Regions from separate parts of the Vibrio sp. DW001 genome, predicted to be linked through region 1. Evidence: predicted binding sites of a transcription regulator. Region 1 holds the regulator's gene; each other region holds the start of a gene.
The links. The regulator CRP, encoded in region 1, controls carbon source genes, mostly activating them, when cyclic AMP is high. The targets are predictions, from matches to a motif close to TGTGANNNNNNTCACA.
Positions count from the first base shown of each region.

Region 1 (8,019 bases):
TTTTCGAGGCTGTAGCGGCAGACCCAATCGACTAGCAAGAGCCTATCACTCAGGTGAAACCGAAGACCCTCGTTTCTTTTTAGAGCATATACAAAACATGTTCCCAGATCAGCCGAAGGTCGCCATTGGTATATCGCTTGGTGGAAACATGCTGGTTAATTATTTGGCCAAATACAGTCACGACCCTATAGTAGAAGCGGCCACCGTCGTTTCTGCACCTCTTGATTTAGAGGCATGTTCATCAAGAATTGAACAAGGATTTTCCAAGGTTTACCGAAACTACCTATTATCCTCTCTAAAGAAAAATGCGTTACAGAAACAGAATCAACTTGTGTCGGAACTTGGCGTTTCAACGCAGGATCTAAAGGCCTTAAAAACGCTTTATGGCTTCGATGATATGATAACGGCACCGTTACATGGGTTTAAAAATGCTAACGATTATTATCAACAATGTTCTGGCATCCATGTTATTAATAAGGTCAACATCCCCTTGCAGGTCATTCATGCCGAAGACGACCCATTTATGACTCAAGCGGTAATACCCAACTTTCCATTGAACAAAAACATACACTACCGCCTATTTAAACAAGGTGGTCATGTGGGCTTTTTGTCCGGAACCTTGACTAAACCCATTTTTTGGCTGGAACAAGCAATACCCAAGTATTACCAACACATCGCATCATGAATAAAAGTAGGCTTTATGATCATTCCATGGCAAGAAATAGATAGTGAGACGCTTGAAAATCTAATCAAAGAGTTTGTATTGAGAGAGGGGACAGATTACGGCCAAAGCGAAACCACCTTAGACGATAAAGTCAATCAGGTACGAACCCAGCTTAAAACAGGAGAAGCGGTGATTGTTTTTTCTGAGCTTCACGAAACCGTCGACATAAAACTCAAGCGCGAGTTCTGATAACAAAAAGTAAAGCGTTTATTCTTTTTATAGAATCTCATACACTAATTTCATATCAGCATTATCATCAATGTAACGACAAGGAATCTCATGTCAGCAAAACATCCGATTATCGCAGTTACAGGTTCATCTGGCGCAGGAACAACGACGACATCTGAAGCATTCAGAAAAATGTTCAGTATGATGGACGTGAAAGCCGCGTGGGTGGAAGGTGACAGTTTTCACCGATTTACCCGTCCGGAAATGGACATTGAAATTCGAAAAGCCAAAGAACAAGGCAAACACATAAGTTACTTTGGTGCGGAAGCCAATAACTTCCCTGCCCTTGAACAGTTTTTTAGAAAATATGGTGATGAAGGTCAAGGCCAAGTAAGACGATACTTACATTCCTTTGATGAGGCTGTGCCTTATAATCAGATGCCCGGCACATTCACTCCTTGGCAAGACTTAGCAGAAGATAGCGATGTTCTATTTTATGAAGGCTTACATGGTGCAGTTGTCGATGGCGATATCAATGTTTCACAACATGTTGACTTATTAATCGGCATGGTCCCCATTGTGAACCTTGAGTGGATCCAAAAATTTGTACGAGATACGCGAGACAGAGGCCATTCACGAGAAGCCGTGACCGACTCCATTGTTCGTTCTATGGATGATTACCTTAACTACATTACCCCTCAGTTTTCACGGACTCACATAAACTTCCAACGGGTTCCAACTGTTGACACCTCAAACCCACTGAACGCGAAAGCGATACCGAGTTTGGACGAGAGCTTTGTTGTAATTCGATTACGTGGAATGAAGAACGTAGACTTCCCATATCTTTTAGCCATGATTGATGGCTCTTTTGTTTCTCGCCATAATACTCTGGTGGTGCCAGGAGGAAAAATGAGTTTTGCTATGGAATTAATAATCAGACCGGTTCTACAACAATTAATAGAAACCGGGAAAATCGGCTAAAAATTGAGCCTGAATGCAGTTTAGTTCTGATACCGTGACGATGTGCACAGTTTTGCTTAGAGAAACGGGAAATCAGGGCGATCAAAATCAAGAAATTGACTGCAAAAAAGGATACTATTCTTAACCTATATACATGTGTAGCTTGCAGCTATGAATTTAAAATCTTATGCTAACGTCACCAATAATATGGGGATACAGCAAAGGAAAGCTGCTGGCACAGGCCCTACAGATAATAGTGAGATAATTATGGTTCTTGGTAAACCTCAAACCGATCCAACGTTAGAGTGGTTTCTTTCGCATTGTCATATTCATAAATATCCTTCCAAAAGTACGCTTATTCACGCTGGAGAAAAAGCGGAAACTCTGTATTACATTGTGAAAGGCTCTGTAGCTGTGCTTATCAAGGATGAAGAAGGTAAAGAGATGATTCTTTCTTACCTTAACCAAGGAGACTTCATCGGTGAGCTAGGTCTATTCGAAGAAGATCAAGAGCGTACCGCATGGGTTCGTGCTAAATCACCATGTGAAGTAGCTGAGATTTCGTTTAAGAAATTCCGTCAGCTTATTCAAGTTAATCCTGACATTTTGATGCGTCTTTCAGCTCAAATGGCAAGCCGTCTACAAACGACTAGCCAAAAAGTTGGTGACTTAGCATTCTTAGATGTGACGGGTCGTATTGCTCAAACACTTCTAAACTTGGCAAAACAACCAGATGCGATGACTCACCCAGACGGCATGCAAATTAAGATCACTCGTCAAGAGATTGGTCAGATTGTAGGTTGTTCACGTGAAACCGTTGGTCGTATTCTTAAGATGCTTGAAGAACAGAATTTAATTTCTGCTCACGGTAAAACTATCGTAGTTTACGGTACACGTTAATACCGTCACAAACAGCACTGATTAAAAAGCAGCGTTTACGCTGCTTTTTTTATGCCATAAGAAAAGACGCGCATTGGTTTATAATCGCAGCTCCATCCTATAATTAATGAGTGTTTGCCCTCTAAGATCCACTTGTCGCTCTTCTATTACCTTAAACCCATAGTGTTCAAAGAAAGGCTTCGCAGTAATACTGACATGTGAATAGAGTCGAGGAATTTTGCTTTTATTACCTTGCTGGAGGATTTGTTGCATTAAAGCACCAGCAATCCCCATACTTTGATGATTGTGATCGACATAAAAATGGCCAATCAACCCATCAGATTGAAGATCGGCATAACCCACTATCTTGTTATCAACTTCGGCGACAAAAGGCACAAGCTTATCCAGAAGTACCTGCCATCTATCAAGCGTAATTTCATCTGATGCCCAAGCTTCTATTTGCCTTTCAGAGTAGTCCTTTCTATTTACACTACGCACAGTATCAAAAAACAACGCTCTCAACGTACAGGCGTCTTCTGGGGCATATGGTCGTATCCGGATAGTACTTTGCACTTCGTCACTTCTCTTCTAACTTATAATTAATATTTGGTAAGCCTAACCAGTAATTGAACCATTTTCTACACGCACAAAAAACCGAAGCGATAAAACTTCGGTTTTTTACTACAACAAGGTTTAGGGTTCTCTAAACTGTGTGACTAGAGAGCAAGGCGAATACGCGGAATGTACGTCTGTACATGAGCCCAATCAACACCGCTATCAAACTATCAAACTATCAACGATAAGAGCAGACCATTACTACTCGCACAAAAAAACCGAAGCGATAAACTTCGGTTTTTTACTACAACAAGGTTTAGGGTTCTCTAAACTGTGTGACTTGAGAGCAAGGCGAATGCGCGGAATGTACGTCTGTACATGAGCACAATCAACGCCGCTATCAAACTATCAACGATAAGAGCAAACCATTACTACTCGCACAAAAAAACCGAAGCGATAAATTTCGGTTTTTTACTACAACAAGGTTTAGGGTTCTCTAAACTGTGTGACTTGAGAACAAGGCGAATGCGCGGAATGTACGTCTGTACATGAGTACAATCAACGCCGCTATCAAACTATCAACGATAAGAGCAAACCATTACTACTCGCACAAAAAAACCGAAGCGATAAACTTCGGTTTTTTACTACAACAAGGTTTAGGGTTCTCTAAACTGTGTGACTTGAGAGCAAGGCGAATGCGCGGAATGTACGTCTGTACATGAGTACAATCAACGCCGCTATCAAACTATCAACGATAAGAGCAAACCATTACTACTCGCACAAAAAAACCGAAGCGATAAACTTCGGTTTTTTACTACAACAAGGTTTAGGGTTCTCTAAACTGTGTGACTTGAGAGCAAGGCGAATGCGCGGAATGTACGTCTGTACATGAGCACAATCAACGCCGCTATCAAGTCATTCAGTGACGAGAAGCTAAATCCTTCTTACATCATGCCTGGCATACCACCCATACCACCCATGCCGCCCATATCAGGCATTCCACCTGAATCTTTAGCTGGCATATCGGTAATCATCGCTTCTGTTGTGATCATAAGACCAGCAACCGATGCGGCAAACTGTAGCGCACTACGAGTAACTTTAGTTGGGTCTAGGATACCCATTGCAATCATATCACCGTATTCGCCTGTCGCAGCGTTGTAGCCATAGCTACCTTCACCAGCTTTAACGTTATTAGCAACGACAGAATCTTCGTCACCCGCATTTTCAACGATTTGACGCAATGGCGCTTCCATAGCACGAAGTGCAACGCGAATACCTACGTTTTGCTCTTCGTTAGCACCTTCAAGACCAACGACTTTCGATGCTGCACGAATAAGTGCAACACCACCACCAGCAACAACGCCTTCTTCAACGGCTGCGCGAGTAGCGTGAAGTGCATCTTCTACGCGATCTTTCTTTTCTTTCATTTCAACTTCAGTTGCTGCACCGACTTTGATTACTGCAACACCGCCAGCGAGTTTCGCGACACGTTCTTGTAGCTTCTCTTTATCGTAGTCTGACGTTGCTTCTTCGATTTGTTGACGAATTTGAGATACACGCCCTTGAATCATTGCTTCTTGACCGAGGCCATCAATGATCGTTGTGTTCTCTTTAGTGATAATAACGCGCTTAGCTTGACCAAGGTCTTCTAGCGTTGCTTTCTCAAGTTCTAGACCAATTTCCTCAGAGATAACCGTACCAGAAGTAAGTACTGCGATATCTTGAAGCATTGATTTACGACGATCACCAAAACCAGGCGCTTTAACGGCCGCAGCTTTCACAATACCACGCATGTTATTTACAACGAGTGTAGCTAACGCTTCACCTTCTACATCTTCTGCAATGATAAGCAGTGGGCGAGATGCTTTTGCAACCGCTTCTAATATTGTAAGTAGTTCACGAATATTAGACACTTTCTTGTCGATAAGAAGAATGAATGGGTTTTCTAGTTCAACCGAACCCGCTTCTTGGTTTGTGATGAAATATGGCGATAGATAACCACGATCAAATTGCATGCCCTCTACAACATCTAGTTCATCCTGAAGTGCTTGACCTTCTTCAACGGTAATAACACCGTCACGGCCAACTTTTTCCATTGCTTCTGCAATGATGTTACCAACAGTATCATCTGCATTTGCAGAGATAGTAGCAACCTGTGCGATAGCCTTAGAGTCCGCACAAGGAACAGATAGACCTTTCAACTCTTCTACCGCTGCGATAACCGCTTTGTCGATACCGCGCTTAAGGTCCATTGGGTTCATACCCGCAGCAACGGCCTTAAGGCCTTCAGTAATGATAGATTGAGCAAGTACTGTCGCAGTTGTTGTACCGTCACCAGCAGCATCATTTGCTTGAGATGCTACTTCTTTAACCATTTGTGCGCCCATGTTTTGGAACTTGTCTTCAAGTTCAATCTCACGCGCTACAGATACACCATCTTTAGTAATCGTTGGTGCACCAAAAGATTTGTCTAGTACCACGTTACGACCTTTTGGTCCAAGTGTTACTTTTACCGCATCAGCTAGAACGTTAACACCTTCTAGCATCTTGATTCGTGCTTCGTTACCAAATTTTACGTCTTTAGCAGCCATCTTTAATATCCTTTCCTAAATTCTATTTCTAATTGCTTGTCGTTTAAGAGTGAATTACTCAACGCTTGCTTATTCAACAATAGCCATGATGTCGTTTTCAGACATGATCAACACTTCTTTACCGTCAATTTTCTCAGTTTTAGTGCCGTAACCTTCTGCGAAAATGATAGTATCACCAACTTTAACGTCCAAAGGCTGAATATTACCGTTTTCTAAAATACGGCCATTGCCTACCGCTAGAACTATGCCGCGAGTAGATTTCTCCGCAGCAGAACCTGTTAGAACAATGCCACCTGCAGATTTTGATTCAACTTCTTTGCGTTCAACGATAACACGGTCGTGTAAAGGACGAATATTCATTGGGTCGTCTCTCCTGATTGTTGTTTCCATTAATGTAATTTAGTACTGAATTATCAGCGCGTGAAAGTTAAGTGGGGGACAAGAGGCAAAATCCCAAGGGGAAAAACAAAATTTTTACGATAGAAGTCATTTTTTTTTAGCCTAAACCGAGTTTTTTAGACAAAAGTCCGTTTTTATATGACTCGACGTACTAATTGCACTGCACCTCAGACTAGTTCAGAATCGAACTAAGTGTCTAACTGGTACAAAAATCATGGCTTGTAAGGATTGTGAAGATAACTGGTTTTGGAAAAAAATAGGTCGTTGCAAACGATGTATGGACCAACTAACCGTGCTTTCTGTTCTTTGTTGGATCGTATGGTGGTTTGGTTACAGAGATGACTTTAAAAGTGTCGAATCCATTGCATTAATATTTTCTGGTTTTGCCTTTAATATTCTTCTTTTTTTGCACCTCTGGTTTAAATTTGTGATATTCCCAATGCAAAAAAGAAGACATCGCGACGGTAAAAAAAACCGCCCGTAGGCGGCTTAAAGTAGGTTGATACTCTTTCTATTTAGACAGATTTAATGCTTCATTCATAACATGATAAAGATAATTCTGCTCAACCACACCTTGGAACAGGTAAGCCTGAGGACCTCGAGCAAATACGGCTACATCTTCCCCTGAGTGAGTTTCTGAACTTAAACGAACGAGTGACTGTTGCTTATAATCTAACGCTATTACTTGCGACTCGGTTAAGTCAGAACGCTCTCCTTTAACGGCACCTGGACCATTTCCATAGGTGAGCGTGGTGTACTTTTTACCAAACTCATCTTGGCTAAACTTACCTTTTGATTTTGATAAACCCAAAATATTGTTACCGCGAGCTGAGTAACCATTCATTACAAGTGTATGCGCGTGGTCAGCAGTAACAATGACTAAGGTGTCGTCTAAGTTCGTCTTCTCCAACGCCGCTTTGATTGCCTCATCATAAGCAATTGTATCTTCTAGCGCACGTTTTGCATTGCCATCATGGTGAGCATGATCTATACGTCCAGCCTCAACCATCAATACATAGCCTTCTTTATTTTTAGACAGTATATCAATCGCTTTAGAGGTCATTTCTGCAAGAGAAGGTTCATCATTACGACGATCCGCTTCATATTTCATGTGACTGCTTTCAAACAAACCAAATGCGCGGGTTGTATTTGCATCAAGCTTGTCGAAACCCGTTTGATCATAGACATATTGACCTTCAGGGTGTTTAGCCTGCCACTCTTCTACAAGGTTACGGCCATCTTTACGTTTTCCGTTCTTACCTTCTGAATCCGTCACACTTGCCGGTAAAAATTCACGGCGACCGCCACCAAAAGCGACCTGAATACCGTCACCTTTATCAAAGTTCACAAACTGAGTGGCAATATCGACACAACCTTGATTTTTAGCAATATTAGGGACATCGTGCTCCCAATTACGATCGGCGCTATGCGCATACGTTACCGCAGGTGTCGCGTGAGTAAGCCGTGCTGTACTTACAACACCAACCGACATACCTCGTGCAGCCGCGAGTTCCCAAGCGGTTGTCGTCTCATTACCTAACGCCGTATTACAAAAGCCACGCTGTACATTGTCATTGACCGAGATAGTACCCGCTTTGGTCTTAACACCTGCGACCATCGCAGACGCTGTGCCTGCCGAATCAGGAACCTGCATATCTGTATTGTATGTTTTAACCAATGCCGTATGAGGTAAGCTTTCCATCGCCAAGCTATATTCTTCCCCTAATAAACCGCGACGTTGAC
Region 1 covers NZ_CP091975.1:3,505,887-3,513,905, forward strand. Annotated here, with positions in the region: gene L3V77_RS16010 (hydrolase) at 1-685, shown strand, start outside; gene L3V77_RS16015 (YheU family protein) at 701-913, shown strand; gene L3V77_RS16020 (phosphoribulokinase) at 1,004-1,873, shown strand; gene crp (cAMP-activated global transcriptional regulator CRP) at 2,120-2,752, shown strand; gene L3V77_RS16030 (GNAT family N-acetyltransferase) at 2,831-3,304, opposite strand; gene L3V77_RS16035 (hypothetical protein) at 3,444-3,668, shown strand; gene L3V77_RS16040 (hypothetical protein) at 3,835-4,008, shown strand; gene L3V77_RS16045 (hypothetical protein) at 4,005-4,178, shown strand; gene groL (chaperonin GroEL) at 4,231-5,877, opposite strand; gene L3V77_RS16055 (co-chaperone GroES) at 5,947-6,237, opposite strand; gene L3V77_RS16060 (DUF3624 domain-containing protein) at 6,491-6,760, shown strand; gene L3V77_RS16065 (alkaline phosphatase) at 6,788-8,019, opposite strand, start outside.

Region 2 (8,019 bases), 940 kb from region 1:
GGCTTCAACAGGTGAGCGAGTCGATAGACTAGGTTCAACGGCAAGCAAGCACTCCGGTTCCATGTCCGTAGTAAAATTCGTATCAAATGCCAAAACATAACCACTTTCTGTATGCGTCGTTGCAATGATCATGGCCGCTTGTTGTTCGCCCAAAAACTCATAGCTTGTTGATACATTGCATTTTTCAACTTTTTTATAAAACGATTCTTCTTTAACATGGGCAATATATTTAAGCCTATCGACCATGCCATGCTGCAACTTATAAAATGCTTTGGCGGTGATCTCTAATTTTTGGCAAATATTACGTACACCGAACGAGTACATCATGCCGTAAAATATCGCGTTTTGCGCCTCGCTATGTGGATTCATGCACGAAAGTTGGTCGGTAAAAACGGTATTACAACGTCGACATTGATAGCGCTGCTTCAATGAATTAGTTTTGCCAAATGCGCGATAGCGTTCTGGAAAGGCATGTACCGCAAACGGTTTAGAGGCGCACTCATGGTTTGGGCAGGACGTAAGAGATAACGCATGGTATCGTTTTTGGTGTTCAATCGTTTGGTATACGGAACGATTATTAATAACCTGAGGATAAGCCCCACATTTAGGACAGTGATAAATATTCAAGGCTTTGGTGTTATACACCGTTTGATACAAACTGGGGTCGCTTAGACCAAAATTCTCGCACCCCGTTGAAACACAATAATTAACCTGAATTCCTTTGTATGGTTCGGGAAACACCATTTTGAGATCATCTTCCACTGATTATATTCCCCTCTGCATTCCTAATTATTACATTATACCAAGCTAAGTAAGTTTGTGATCAACATGAATGTCATTCCACCGGCTGCTCAAGAACTCTTGTACGCATTAGCAATGCGACTTCCTGCCCATTGATGTCGGCGCCATGACAACCCTAGTGCTGATCAGTTAATTGTCCAGATTGGTGTGAAAACATTATGAACAAGTTGCCTATCATCAACAAGGTCTGAGCCGCAGACATCATATACTCAAAAAGGAATACTCACCTAGGTCAGTATTCCTTTTCTATAGCATTTGATTCAATCTACGATTAAATCGTCATAATGCCTAACCTAGCTAGCCCTTGCTCAGGAAAAAAGCACACTTATATATTTGGTATAAATGATAGAGCCTACATATACGCCCACAATCCCCATGACGCCAGACAACACCGGCGGAGCGGGAATGGGTAACTTTACTGCTGTAAAAAAAATACCAACGATCAAGCCTGATGTTACGGCCAACAAAACTTCATTTAACACAATAAACTCCTATCCTTAGGGGCGGAACTGAAGACGATTAGCCAAACGTTTCTGTAATGCACCTTGTGGTAACGCTGTACACAGCGCCGTAAGATCCAGCCAATCTTGTTCCTTCATTTTTCGATAAGTCTGCTCAATCAGCGTATCCCTTACATCATCCTCTACAAACGCCGCCTCAAGTGCACATAGGGTGACATCTAACAACTCGACTTTTGTGAAACCAAATTGTGTTTCTGCAATATGATATTCCTTACCAATGTCGGTTCCAAATAACCCGGCATCATCGGTATTAATAGAAAGACGTACGCCTTTTTCATACAACTTACGCAGCGGATGATGCTCAAGTGACTGATTCAGTTCAGAGACCAAAATTCGATTACTCGTAGGGGCAATCTCCAAGGTAATATTGTCACGAATAAGCGTTTCAATTAGTGCCTCATCTTTGATCGCCGCGATGCCATGACCGATACGTTTTGCACCATATTTTAGTGCTTGACGGATACTGTCTGGCCCGCATATTTCGCCAGCATGATAGGATTTATCTAATGGGATTTGATCGACCAACTCATGTACATAGGTAAAATCGGAAAACGTTCCCGCTAATTCATTGCCCGCAATATTAAAACCAGTGATAACCGATCTTGGTTGCTGTTGGATAAAATCCGTACTCAAATTAAGGTGCTCTAGGCTCAAATGGCGAACGCCACACGCTTGTAGGCGAGTTTCAGTACCATATGACGTTTTTACCTCGGCAATCGCACGTTCTACGGCATCCATGATTTGATGATATTTATTGCTATCGAGCTCACCTGAACCATCCGCTTTTTCGGTATAACACAGATGGAATGCTGATGTAATAATCTCGCAGTAAACCAAGCCTTTTTCAGCATTACGAGACAGGTAATCCTTAACAATCAAATAGTAATCTTCTGGCGCCCGCACTAAATCCGCGACAGTATCATAGGTGGTAACAAAGGCACCAAAATCAGATTCATTATAATTGTAACGACCATTTGGAAATTCACTACGGCTATATTTACCCTCTTGGTAAATAAAGTCCGCAGGCAAAGTGACACTGTATTTCTCCGCTAAAAAAAGCGCCATTTCTGGTGTCACAGTGCCTTCAATATGTTCATGAAGCACGACTTTTGGAAGTTTCGTATCCATAATTTGACCTCTAATTTCATTTAACGTTAAGCAGACAATTTCATTCTAGCTATTTATTTGGTTAACCTAGGCCAAAAAATATTCCGGCTATCGTCGCACCCATTAGGTTCGACAAAATACCCGCAGCAAGCGCCTTAAAACCTAAAGAGGCAATTTCTGAACGACGCTCGGCGATCATTCCACCAATACCACCAATGGCTATTGCTACCGTTCCTATGTTAGCAAAACCACATAATGCAAAGGAGATGATCACTTGGGTGCGTTCCGTCATCGGCATACCCGTTGCCCCGACGATGGCGTCACCACTCAGATAAGGTGCTAAGTTAATGTAGGCAAAGAATTCATTAATCACTATTTTTTGACCAATGAATGACCCCGCTAACGTCGCTTCATTCCAAGGTACCCCCATCAACCACGCGATAGGAGAAAACAGATAACCCAAGATCAATTGCAAGCTAAGGTTATCAAACCCAACCCAACTGCCCGCTCCGCCTAACAATCCATTTAACAACGCAACTAAGCCAACAAATGCTAACAACATACCACCAACTTCAATCGCCAACTTCACGCCGTTAGAAGCCCCTGTCGCCGCAGCATCAATGATGTTTAACGTCTGATTTTCTTCTGCTTTCTCGGGGTTTACATCATTGACTTTGTCTGTTTCAGGTATCAGTATTTTTGCAAATAATAATCCACCCGGCGCCGCCATAAAAGAAGCGGCTAACAGATATTCCATTCTCACACCAAGTTGTGCATAGCTAGCTAACATGGTGCCTGCGATAGAGGCTAAACCACCGCACATTACCGCGAACAACTCTGAGCGTGTCATAGTAGGCAAATATGGTTTAATAAGAAGAGGTGCCTCTGTCACTCCTAAGAAAATGTTTGCGGTGGCAGACATTGACTCAGCTTTGCTGGTTTTAAGAAGTTTTTGCAGTGCTCCACCTATCCATTTGACGATAAACTGCATAATGCCAAGGTGGTACAGTACGGCAGATAAAGAAGAAAAGAACACAATAATTGGCAAAACCTTAAAGGCAATAACAAAACCGCCACTACCAAACAGTTCGTACATTTTGTCGCTAACAAGCCCACCAAATAGAAAGCTTATCCCATCATTACTGTAACCAATCACCGCTGAGACGCCGTTGGCCATAGACAAGATGATGTCTTGCCCAATTGATGAGTACAAAATAAGACCACCAAGGGCTAATTGGATACCAAATGCGAATCCAACCGTTCTAAAGTTGATAGCCTTCTTATTTTCAGACAGCAAATAAGCGACACCAAACAAGGCGACAATTCCTACAATACTAATAACTAGTTCCATAATTTTTTCCATTAATTAGGTTCATACTGGAGATGACTTTCTCATAACTAGCATGAATAATTACGTGATGAATAGCTCATTTTACTACCCTTTAGTCTCACACCAATAGCTTGTTATCCAAAAGACAGCAATACCTCATACTTAAAGTAGAAAAACTACAATTTCAACTCATATCGATAACGAGATACCTACCAATATCTATTCCAGTTTTAGATGTGATATATGTCACTAAACTAACCGCCACTAAATTTAACAATGGAGAAAACAACGTATATAAGGTGAAAAAATATGGCGCTAGCAATAAAAGCCAACCCTAATGATTTTGCAGAAACAGTCATCATGCCTGGCGACCCTCTACGAGCGAAGTACATTGCAGAAACCTACCTAACAGATGCTGTTGAGGTAAACAAAGTACGCAATATGTTGGGTTATACCGGCATGTATAAAGGGAAACGTTTATCCGTAATGTCTCATGGCATGGGCATCCCTTCAATTTCTATGTATGCCTATGAATTAATAAAAGATTTTGGTGTTAAGAACCTAATCCGTATCGGCTCTTGTGGCTCAGTCAGAGATGACATCCAATTAATGGATATTGTCATTGCGATGGGTGCAAGCACAGACTCTAAAGCTAACCGTGAACGATTCAAAGGGCACGACTTTGCCGCAATCGCTGACTATCACTTACTAGAAACCGCCGTAAATACAGCACGTAAACAAGATCTAAACGTCAAAGTGGGTAACTTATTCACTTGTGATCTTTTCTACGGTCCAAATCCAGATATTTTCGAAGTGCTCGAAACATACGGCATCATCGGTGTCGAGATGGAAGTGGCAGGACTCTATGCCGTCGCTTCAGAACTCGGTGCCAACGCATTAGGCATATTGACCACAACCGATCACATTAAAAATGGTGGCATGCTCACAATTGAAGAACGTGAACTGTCGCTTCATCAAATGATTGAACTGGCACTCGACACGGCAATCGAGCTTTAAGTTCACTCATAAGCGGCGCCATCTATTAATAGTTCCAATGACTATTAACTCATTCCAGAAACCACCAGAGTGAATGCCTTTGGTGACTATCCACAGATTAGATTAGGTTAAATAAATAATATGAAAATTGACGGCAAACATTATCGATCTATTTGGCAAGCAACGGATAACAAAAACATCCATATATTTAATCAAGAAAAATTACCTTATGAGTTTGAAATTCTAACGCTTTCCACCATGGAGCAAGCCGCAGAGGCCATTATTTCGATGAAAGTACGTGGCGCACCTTTGATCGGTTGTGTGGGAGCGTACGGAATGGCCTTTGCCATGTCTGTCGATAGCAGCGATAAAGCAATAGAATCCGCCTATCAAACCTTGGTAAAAACTCGCCCGACCGCGATTAATCTACAATGGGCACTGGACCGTATCTGCCAGCGTTTACGACAAACGCCCCCACAAGATCGTGTACAAGTGGCCTATGAAGAATCCGCTATCATCTGTGATGAGGACGCGGAAATAAACCACAGTATTGGCTTGCATGGTTTAGAGATCATCCGCGAGCTCGCCGCAAATAAAGCCCCCGGAGAAGCCGTTAACATCCTGACCCATTGCAACGCTGGTTGGCTCGCAACCGTCGATTGGGGTACGGCATTAGCACCAATGTACTTGGCGCATGATGAAGGTATTAATATCCATGTGTGGGTTGACGAAACTCGCCCAAGAAACCAAGGAGCGTTGACCTCTTTTGAATTGGGTGGTCACGGTGTCCCACATACCTTAATTGCCGACAATGCCGGTGGGCATCTAATGCAGCATGGTGAAGTGGATATGGTCATTGTGGGTACTGACCGAGTGACGGCTCGCGGTGATGTGTGCAATAAGATTGGTACCTATCTAAAAGCACTCGCTGCACAAGCCAATAATGTGCCTTTCTATGTGGCACTGCCATCGCCAACTATCGATCCTAGCGTATGGGACGGAGTAAAAGAAATCCCGATTGAGCAGCGCAATGGTAAAGAACAATCTCATGTGCAAGGTATTGACGCAAATGGGCAGCGCAGCTTTGTCAATACCGCACCAACAGGTACAGAATGTGGCAACTATGCATTCGATGTAACACCGGCAGAAATGGTTACCGGTTTGATTACTGAAAAGGGCGTATGCAAAGCCAATAACGACGCTTTAAAGGCTATGTTTGCAGATATCATGGACAAATAAGACGTCGTCCAATTCATCTTTCCCTTCGGTGTTGATAAGCCGTTAACCCACTTATCAACACCCATTGAATTCGTTGAATCACTACCTCATAACCTCGAAAGATCAACATACTCCAATATAGGAAAAAACATGCTACTTGAAAAAGAGAGAATCGACATTGTCGAAACGTGCAAAAAGCTCGTAAACCATAATCTTACCGTTGGTACCGGCGGCAATGTTTCGATATATAACAGAGAGCAGAATTTAATCGCAGTCAGCCCAAGTGGTGTCGATTACTTTGCAGCCAAACCGGAAGATGTCGTTATCATGGACATGGATGGAAACTGTATTGATTCGATTCGCAAGCCATCAAGCGAATGGGGTATGCATAAAATATTCTATGATCGCCGAGAAGATATCAATGCCGTGGTTCACACTCACTCCACTTACTGTACTGCCATTGCAACCTTGAGACAGTCTCTGCCCGCTTCAAATTATCTGGTCGCCTTTTCAGGCTATGATGTTCGTTGCGCGCAATATCAAACTTTTGGTACTCAAGAACTGGCGGAGTCTGCTTTTGAAGCGATGCAAGATCGTCGAGCAGTCTTGTTGGCCAATCACGGATTACTTACCGGATCTGGAACCCTAGACGCCGCATTCCAAATTGCTGAAGAGATTGAGCACTGCGCCAAGATTCATTGTATTGCCTCAAGCTTTGGTACCCCTATGATCCTAGATCGAAATGAGATGACACTGATGCAGGAAAAATTTAAAACATATGGTCAACCGCCTAAAAAATAGTGACGTGTTACCTAAGAGCTGTTGTTTTGGCGTAATAATGTTTATTACATTTTTGAGAGAGATCACGTAGACTACGCGATTATTTTTTCGGCCAATTATCAGGTGAATCATGATACGTCTCAACCAAGTAAAATTACCGCTAGATCACAGTGAAAATGCGTTACAAGATTATGTTTTAGAGACGCTGTCTATATCTGAGCAACAGTTGGTTGATATCCATGTATTTAAACGTGGTTATGACGCACGAAAAAAGAATCAAATCACCCTAATTTATACCTTAGATATAACGTTAAAAGAGGTGGACGAAGCACAGCTATTAACAAGGTTTGAGCAAAATCAAAACGTGCGAGTCTCTCCTGATACCGAATACAAATATGTTGCTAGCGCACCCGCTGATTTAACTGAACGTCCTATCGTGATCGGAATGGGCCCATGTGGTTTATTTGTGGCGTTAATCTTGGCTCAAATGGGCTTTAAACCCATTGTATTGGAGCGCGGTAAATCCGTACACGAACGTGCGAAAGACACCTTCCGTTTTTGGCGTACTAGCGAGTTGAATACGGAATCTAATGTTCAATTTGGTGAAGGTGGCGCGGGTACATTTTCTGACGGTAAACTATATAGCCAAGTAAAAGATCCCGGCTTTCTTGGCCTAAAAGTTAAAAACGAATTTGTGCTTGCTGGTGCACCAGAAGAAATCATTTACGTAAGCAAACCGCATATTGGTACCTACAAATTGGTGACCATGGTCGAGAAAATGCGCACCAACATCATTGAACTCGGTGGTGATATTCGCTTTGAAACACGCGTAGAAGAGATAAACATTGAAGGCACTGGTGACGATCAGCATGTTACGGGCGTGACGTTAAACGGCGGCGAAGTGATCAACAGTAAACATATTGTTGCGGCTATCGGCCATAGTGCCCGTGATACATTCCAGATGCTGCATGATAAAGGTGTGCATATGGAAGCGCAGTCTTTCTCGATCGGGTTTCGTATTGAACACAAACAAGCGATGATTGACCAAGCTCGATTTGGCAAAAATGCTGGGCATCCAATTCTGGGGGCCGCAGATTACAAACTTGTGCATCATTGTAAAAATGGTCGTTCGGTATATAGCTTCTGTATGTGTCCCGGTGGCGTTGTGGTCGCTGCGACGTCGGAAGAGCATGCCGTTGTCACGAATGGTATGAGTCAATACTCTCGTAGCGAACGCAATGCAAATAGTGCGATTGTGGTGGGTAT
Region 2 covers NZ_CP091975.1:671,751-679,769, reverse strand. Annotated here, with positions in the region: gene L3V77_RS03310 (hypothetical protein) at 1-762, opposite strand, end outside; gene L3V77_RS03305 (XapX domain-containing protein) at 1,110-1,283, opposite strand; gene add (adenosine deaminase) at 1,299-2,450, opposite strand; gene L3V77_RS03295 (NupC/NupG family nucleoside CNT transporter) at 2,512-3,780, opposite strand; gene deoD (purine-nucleoside phosphorylase) at 4,069-4,776, shown strand; gene mtnA (S-methyl-5-thioribose-1-phosphate isomerase) at 4,897-5,994, shown strand; gene L3V77_RS03280 (L-fuculose-phosphate aldolase) at 6,124-6,774, shown strand; gene L3V77_RS03275 (NAD(P)/FAD-dependent oxidoreductase) at 6,884-8,019, shown strand, end outside.
Region 2: deoD (purine-nucleoside phosphorylase) is a predicted target of CRP. The motif match lies at 3,995-4,010, and genes of this name have one in related genera.

Region 3 (8,019 bases), 1.8 Mb from region 1:
TATCAATTTGACGAGCTATCAATTTATGTCGGCGATGTTTTTACGGCGTCGGTAAGTAATGTCGATATTATATATGATCGAGCTGCATTAGTTGCGCTTCCTGAAGACATGAGAGAAGAGTACGTAAACAGGCTAAAATCACTGCTCAATAACGGCGGGCGGCTATTATTAGTGACACTCGATTATGTTCAATCTGAGATGTCAGGGCCACCATTTAGTGTCGATGAGGCGGAAATAAGACGGCTGTTTAGCGAATACAAACTAACTATTCTCAATAGAGATGACGCAGATGATAGCCACCCTAAGATATCGAAAAAGGGCTTGAGTCGATTTGCAGAGTTGGTTTGGCTGATTGAAGATGATGGATAAAGAAATAGGTTTCAATAAGGGGTGTTAAAGCCCTTATTGAATATCGTTATGCCCGCGCGTTAATAGATTACTTTCACTTTTGCCGCCGCCTCTTTAGCGTCATCAATGGCTTGTTCTAATGTCTCACGTTGAGTTAAGGCGACACCAAGTCTACGTCGGCCATTAATATTCGGTTTACCAAATAGCCTTACCTGCGTCTTTGGTGTCGCTAACGCATCGCATAGCCCTTCATATCGAATGTTATCGGAAGTCCCTTCTCCCAGAATAACAGCAGAAGCGGATGGACCATGTTGAATGATCTTATTAATGGGCATTCCAATGAAAGCCCGAACATGTAGCGCAAATTCTGAGAGTTCTTGTGAAATCATGGTGACCATACCGGTATCATGCGGGCGAGGGGATACTTCATTAAAAATAACCTTATCCCCCTTTACAAACAGTTCGACACCAAATAGACCATATCCACCTAGTGCATCGACAACCTGCTCTGAGATGTATTCAGCCGCTTTTAACGCGACCTCTGACATTGCTTGTGGTTGCCATGACTCTCTGTAATCGCCATCTTCCTGTCGATGGCCAACTGGCTGACAAAAATGTACTCCATCAACGGCTCTTATGGTAAGGAGCGTGATTTCATAATCGAAGTCAACGAAGCCTTCGACGATAACGCGCCCAGCGCCAGTTCTGCCACCGTCTTGCGCATATGCCCATGCCTGTAGAACATCGTCTTCACTTTTAATAACGCTTTGACCTTTACCAGAAGAGCTCATTACTGGCTTCACTACGCAGGGTAGGCCAACTTCCTCTACTGCGAGCTTAAAACCATCTAGTGAATCGGCGAATTTGTACGGCGAGGTTAGAATGGATAAATCTTCAGAGGCTAAGCGACGAATACCTTCACGGTTCATCGTTAGTTTGGTTGCATTTGCTGTAGGGACAACGTTAAGCCCCTTTGTTTCGAGTTCAACCAGAGTATCTGTTGCGATGGCTTCTATCTCTGGTACAACATAATCTGGTTTTTCTAACGCGATGACGGCGCTTAGCGCGTTACCATCGAGCATATCGAACACATGACTACGATGTGCTACTTGCATAGCCGGGGCGTCTTTATATCTGTCACAAGCGATAACTTCTAAGCCAAGTCGGTGGCATTCTATCGCCACTTCTTTGCCTAATTCACCTGAACCTAATAATAAAACTCGAGTCGCACCAGCGCGAGTAGCAGTACCCAGCATTCGTATATCCTTCATTATCAATTAAATTGAGCGAATCATACTGGATCTTCAAAAAACCGCAATCGTTTGCTTTGGAAAAATAAGTAAAAAAATGCCCTAAATATGTTAGGGCATTAATAAGGTCTATAGTGAGATATAAGTGAACGTAATGTCGGGGTTTAGGGCATCTAAGGTTGACTGAGTCCCGTCAAGGTTACTTATTTTACCTGCTGACAACTCCGCCAGAGCCGCAGTATCAATTTGTTCGAATGACTTATCTGCCATAAGAATTTGAGCGAGCGCAACTTGGAGAGGAGGAAGACTAGGGTTGAACGCTGCATTCTCTGCATAGGAACCTAAATAAACAGAACCGTCAGCTAACTTTAGAGCAACGCCACTATGATTCTCTGAATATGGTGCATGACTGTAATTGAGTGCCTCAACAGCCTTTAACACTAAAGGATCGCTTTCATGGGTCTGATAAGATTTTATTTTACCGTCCATTAAACGAGCCTCTATATCTAGATCAGCAGGCCCAAATGAATCCGGTAGATACTGCTGAAGCGACATTTCGTCACGTTCAGGTAGTTGTACTTTTAGTTCGTTCGCTGTAGTTAACTCGTTCATGAACTGTCGGCAGTGACCACATGGACTATAGTTAACGGTAATATCTATGATTCCAGTTTCGCCTTTCATCCAAGCATGGCTTATACCACACTGTTCAGCGTGTACGGTTTGACTCATCTGCGCACCGATAAATTCCATGTTTGCGCCGAAGTAGAGTCTTCCTGATAATCCACGAACGATAGAACCAACATAAAACTCTGAAATAGGAGCGTATGAGTAAGCGGCTGCAAATGGAAGTAAGCAAATTCGAAGCTCGTCGTCACTTAATCCAGAAAGTACCAAGAGTTCTTCAAATTGTTGCGCAGAAATGGTGGCATCGAATTTTTCTGAGTTAAATAGACTTCTTAAATAATCAGCTATTGACTTAGGTGTATCGTTTAGCGCTGCGTCTAATCGAGAGTTCATAGTTAATCCTTAATTTGTTGATGTGGAATATTTTAACCAACATTAACCTTATTGCAGTGGCGCGGATCACGTTTTTAACTGCAATGTGTTCGGATGTTTCATAAATAGAGTGAGGTCACATAGTTTAAGCAGGCAATGGGTAATCAATTTGTTAGAAAATCCATTCAAATGGGACGAGAAGCGATGAGTGAGCAGTGAGGCTTTACCAAAGCAATGTTTGAAAGAAAAGCGGATGTTTATTCCAAAATTATTGGGATTATATTAGATGACCAGGTGAGGGTAGTTTGTTGTCTAAATGCTTTATTGAGTCGCCGTGCGAATATAAAGTCGGGTCTAAAATTAGCTTATATGAATTGAAAAAGGATGGAGTTACCCATCCTTTTTTTGCCTCTATTGACTCTATACTGGCTTCACTGGTCTTCTACGTTTTGAAGGGGCTTTATTTGCCGTATTTGAAGTAGAGTTGCTGCCACTACCGTCTGAACTTTTAGCTCCAAAATGACGCTTATTTTTACTCGCAGGTTTGTTACCACGAGCGTTGTCGCCTGAACGTTGTCCATCTGCGTGGTTTTGCTTCGGAGTTCGTGGTTTTTTAGGTTTAATGTGTTTTTTATTTAGATTCGATTCTGGAAGAGCATCGACGGGTATGAAGCCTTCAACATCAATACGTGGAATAATACTTTTAATTAATTTTTCAATACCAAAAAGGTCGATTGCTTCTTCTGCGGTTACCAGTGAAATGGCTTTACCAACCTCGCCAGCTCGACCTGTACGACCAATCCGATGGACATAATCTTCAGAAACATTCGGTAAATCAAAATTGACGACTTGAGGAAGCTGGGGAATATCAATACCACGGGCGGCGATGTCAGTGGCGACTAACGCTCTAACTTGACCAGATTTAAATCCTGCTAACGCCTTGGTTCTGGCTCCCTGACTCTTATTGCCATGAATTGGTGCTGATTTAATCCCTTGCTTCTCTAGGTACATAGAAAGTCGGTTGGCACCGTGTTTAGTGCGACTAAAAATAAGCACCTGCTGCCAATCATTTTCTTTGATTAACTTTACTAGTAGCGCCGACTTTTTAGATTTGTCCACGGGGTAGACAAACTGCTCGACGGATGGTGCTGCTGAGTTTTCAGGACTGACTGATACCTCTACTGGGTTATTCACTAAGCCTTTGGCTAACGCCCTTATTTCGGTAGAAAATGTGGCGGAAAAAAGAAGGTTTTGACGCTTTTTAGGCAGCAAATCTAGGATTTTTTTGATATCTCTGAAAAAACCCATGTCCAACATTCGGTCTGCTTCATCGAGAACCAGCACTTCAATTTGAGTAAACTTGACTGCGTTTTGATTATATAAATCGAGTAAACGACCGGGTGTGGCAACGAGCACGTCGCTGCCTTTTCTAAGAGACTGCATTTGTGGATTTATTTTTACGCCACCAAATACGACCATTGAGCTAAGCGGGAGATGTTTACTGTATTTGACGACACTTTCGTTAACCTGTGCCGCTAATTCTCGCGTTGGCGTAAGAATCAATGTTCTGACGTGGTTGCCTTTTACTCGTGGGCCTCCACTTAACCTTTCTAAAATAGGTAGGGTAAATCCTGCGGTTTTACCAGTACCTGTTTGAGCCGCAGCCATCACATCTTTTCCCGCTAATACTGCAGGAATCGCCTGCTCTTGAATTGGGGAAGGAGTGTCGTAACCTTGTTCTTCAATTGCTTTAAGAATAGGTGCAGATAAGCCTAAAGAGGTAAAACTCATAATATGTCGGTTCTCAGTAATTAATCGGAAATCAGATAGCGGAGAAAGCATGAAAAAAGATGCACGCTAAAACAATGGCAAAATGAACCGCGCATTCTCATCTATTTACTATCTGAACACAAGCGGTGTTTGCTATGCATTAAGTCTAGCGAGTATAAATGAACCGTCACGAGCTCTCATCTATTTACTATCTGAACACAAGCGGTGTTTGCTATGCATTAAGTCTAGCGAGTATAAATGAACCGTCACGAGCTCTCATCTATTTACTATCTGAACACAAGCGGTGTTTGCTATGCATTAAGTCTAGCGAGTATAAATGAACCGTCACGAGCTCTCATCTATTTACTATCTGAACACAAGCGGTGTTTGCTATGCATTAAGTCTAGCGAGTATAAATGAACCGTCACGAGCTCTCATCTATTTACTATCTGAACACAAGCGGTGTTTGCTATGCATTAAGTCTAGCGAGTATAAATGAACCGTCACGAGCTCTCATCTATTTACTATCTGAACACAAGCGGTGTTTGCTATGCATTAAGTCTAGCGAGTATAAATGAACCGTCACGAGCTCTCATCTATTTACTATCTGAACACAAGCGGTGTTTGCTATGCATTAAGTCTAGCGAGTATAAATGAACCGTCACGAGCTCTCATCTATTTACTATCTGAACACAAGCGGTGTTTGCTATGCATTAAGTCTAGCGAGTATAAATGAACCGTCACGAGCTCTCATCTATTTACTATCTGAACACAAGCGGTGTTTGCTATGCATTAAGTCTAGCGAGTATAAATGAACCGTCACGCTCTCATCTATTTATTGATTAAAATATTTAGCCATTCTATATAAATGTAGACAATGGGAGCGAGAATAGAAGTAATCACACCACAAAGTACCAGTGCGAGTGAACTGAAAGCAGCATCTCGTTGATCTTTTTCAATGCAAGTTGCGGTTCCTAACGCATGGGAAACTGTCCCCATGGTTAGTCCTTTTGCAATAGGGTGACTAACCCCCAATACGCTGTAAATCGGGTACGCAAATATCGAACCAAATACGCCAACTATTAATACCAATATTGCCGCGATTGCGGGCTCCCCACCTAGGTGACTGGAGACTTCCATCGCGATGGGTGTCGTAACAGATTTACCCATTATACTTGCGACCAAAGTCATATTAGTACCAAGTAAAACCGCGATGGTTGCCGAGGTTATCATCGATAAGGCACTACCAATTCCACAAGCGAGAAATATGATTTTCCAATTTCTTCTGATTTCTGGAAATTGTTCATATAACGGGTAGGCGAGGGCAACTACGGCGGGTTGCAGTAGGTAGGTGACTATTATGTTGTGCTGTTTATATTCCTCATATGGCATCCCTAACATAACCAAAACGGGAATAATGATCAGTAAGCTTATTAATAAGGGGTTCGCTAAGGGATGGTTAAGCTTCTTACTAATAAATCGAGCGACTAAGAATACGGCGAAAGTGAGTGCAATCCAGATCATTTCTTAACCACCAAGATTTTTTCAAGCATCAGCGCAAGAAAAACGGTCATTATAGCAGTGCCACCTACCGCGCTGGCGATTATCGGAAATGCGTTATCCATTAATAGTTGATAGTGATCGATTAACCCAGCGCTGATAGGAATGAAGAGCAAAATCATATATCGGATAAAAACATTAGCGCTCGGTTTTACCCATTCCGCAGGGATCAGCCCTGAAACCATTCCGGTAAAGAGCAATAGCATGCCAATAATGCTTCCGGGTATAGAGATCGCTAGCCAATGCTGAATCGCAGTGCCTATGGCTAGCGCCAATAAGATTAACGCAAGTGAAACAATGTATTTAAGTATTGTTAGTATCATTTTTATGAGACGAGTTGTTCAACATATTTATACACGGACTTTAAGATAGCGAGTTTATTCTCATCGCTTTCATGTTCGTGAGCGAGGTTTTCCAAATTGAGCATGTAATCCGGAAGTGATGATTCAAAATAGTCTCGACAGTGGCGAGTCCATCGCTGTTGTTCTTCATCACTCAACGTCTCTACATAATTGCGTGCTCTGTATTTAAACAGAAGCGGTGCAATACGTTTATCGCCAAATTGTATATCTAGCACGGCCAAATTTTCTGGTTTGGCTTCCCGGATAATATCCATTGTTGCTCTATCTGAAGGCGTGAAGAAACCGTCATAAAGCTGGTTGTCTACATTGTCGTTGTCCGCATACTCTCTATCTATCGAGTATAAATCTATCAGTTTTTCGCGAATTTCTGGATGCTGCTTTAGTCTAGCAAGGTTTTGGAGGCACTCTTCTCTGTTTATACCGATTCGTTCTGCGTTCTCAACTGTGAGCGTTTTGGCAGGGGCCAAAATTGGACATTTGTTTAAGTGCACCAACTTTAAAGGGATAGGCTGTTGCCCGACTTCAAGGTCTGATCGTTTAGTGTACATACGTTCACGTATTTGATCTGAACTCAACTCCAAAAGTGGCGTTGGATCCATGGCAAGGTTAACCATAATGACAGCATTCTGATTTTTTGGATGCCATGCCATTGGTACAACCCAACTGGTATTTGAGCAACCAACACCGAACATCCCGGATACATGGACTAGAGGAGTCAAGTTGATGATATCAACTAATTCATTTAGCTTTCGTTTGTGGCGCATGTCAAAAAGGTAATCAAATAATTTTGGCTGGGCTGCTTTTAGCTTTTTGGCAAGTTCTATTGTAGCGATGACATCTGCCATCGCATCGTGAGCATTCTCGTGCTCGATGCCGTTTTCGATAGACAGCTTTTCTAACTTGAAACTTGGCAAACCTTCACTATCGACAGGCCAACTTATTCCTTCGGGGCGAAGTGCGTAACAAGTTCTCATTACATCTAGAAGGTCCCAACGGGAATTGCCATTCTTCCAACTCCATGCGTATGGGTCAAAAAAATTACGGTATAGTGTGTAACGTGTGACCTCATCATCGAATCGAATACTATTATAACCCAAATTGGTGGTGTTTGGGGTTGAGAGAGCGTCGTGGATACGTCGAATAAATTCTGGTTCAGGCAAACCTTGTTGGACGGCTTTCTGTGGTGTGATGCGAGTGATAAGTGCGGCTTCTGGTGAAGGTAGATAATCAACAGGTGGTTGACAATAGATAACAAGAGGTTCGCCAATAATATTGAAATCCATGTCGGTACGAACGCCAGCAAACTGACTAGGCCTATCTTTTGACGGGCTTATCCCCCAGGTTTCATAGTCGAACCAGAAAAATGTAGGCTGTTCGTTGTTTTTATAATTTGTCATAGACTCTAATTAACCGCTTATATCCTTTACTGGCGGCGATTATATTTCATTTTGAACAGTAATTTTTGGTTTATTTGCTCTTTTCTATCAAACGGTCAACTTGGTACTTGGTATTCCATCAACATCGTATGAATTTCTTTTGAATTTAGTGTGCAGTAATTGTCCGATGGGTGATGTGTTGGTTTAACCAATGAAAATATCATTGCTTTGGCAACCGTGCTGGCTCGTATAGGCTTAAAGTTTACTAATGGACCGAGAAGGAACGGGCGAAGAGCCCACAGTACTTTCTGTAAGACTTGCTCATCCGCCCTTGGATTGTCTCGGGTTCCCTTTAAC
Region 3 covers NZ_CP091975.1:1,750,305-1,758,323, forward strand. Annotated here, with positions in the region: gene L3V77_RS08120 (thiopurine S-methyltransferase) at 1-369, shown strand, start outside; gene purT (formate-dependent phosphoribosylglycinamide formyltransferase) at 429-1,604, opposite strand; gene cdd (cytidine deaminase) at 1,728-2,615, opposite strand; gene L3V77_RS08135 (DEAD/DEAH box helicase) at 3,015-4,385, opposite strand; gene L3V77_RS08140 (LrgB family protein) at 5,196-5,885, opposite strand; gene L3V77_RS08145 (CidA/LrgA family protein) at 5,885-6,247, opposite strand; gene sbcB (exodeoxyribonuclease I) at 6,250-7,683, opposite strand; gene L3V77_RS08155 (NAD(P)H-binding protein) at 7,779-8,019, opposite strand, start outside.
Region 3: cdd (cytidine deaminase) is a predicted target of CRP. The motif match lies at 2,720-2,735, and genes of this name have one in related genera.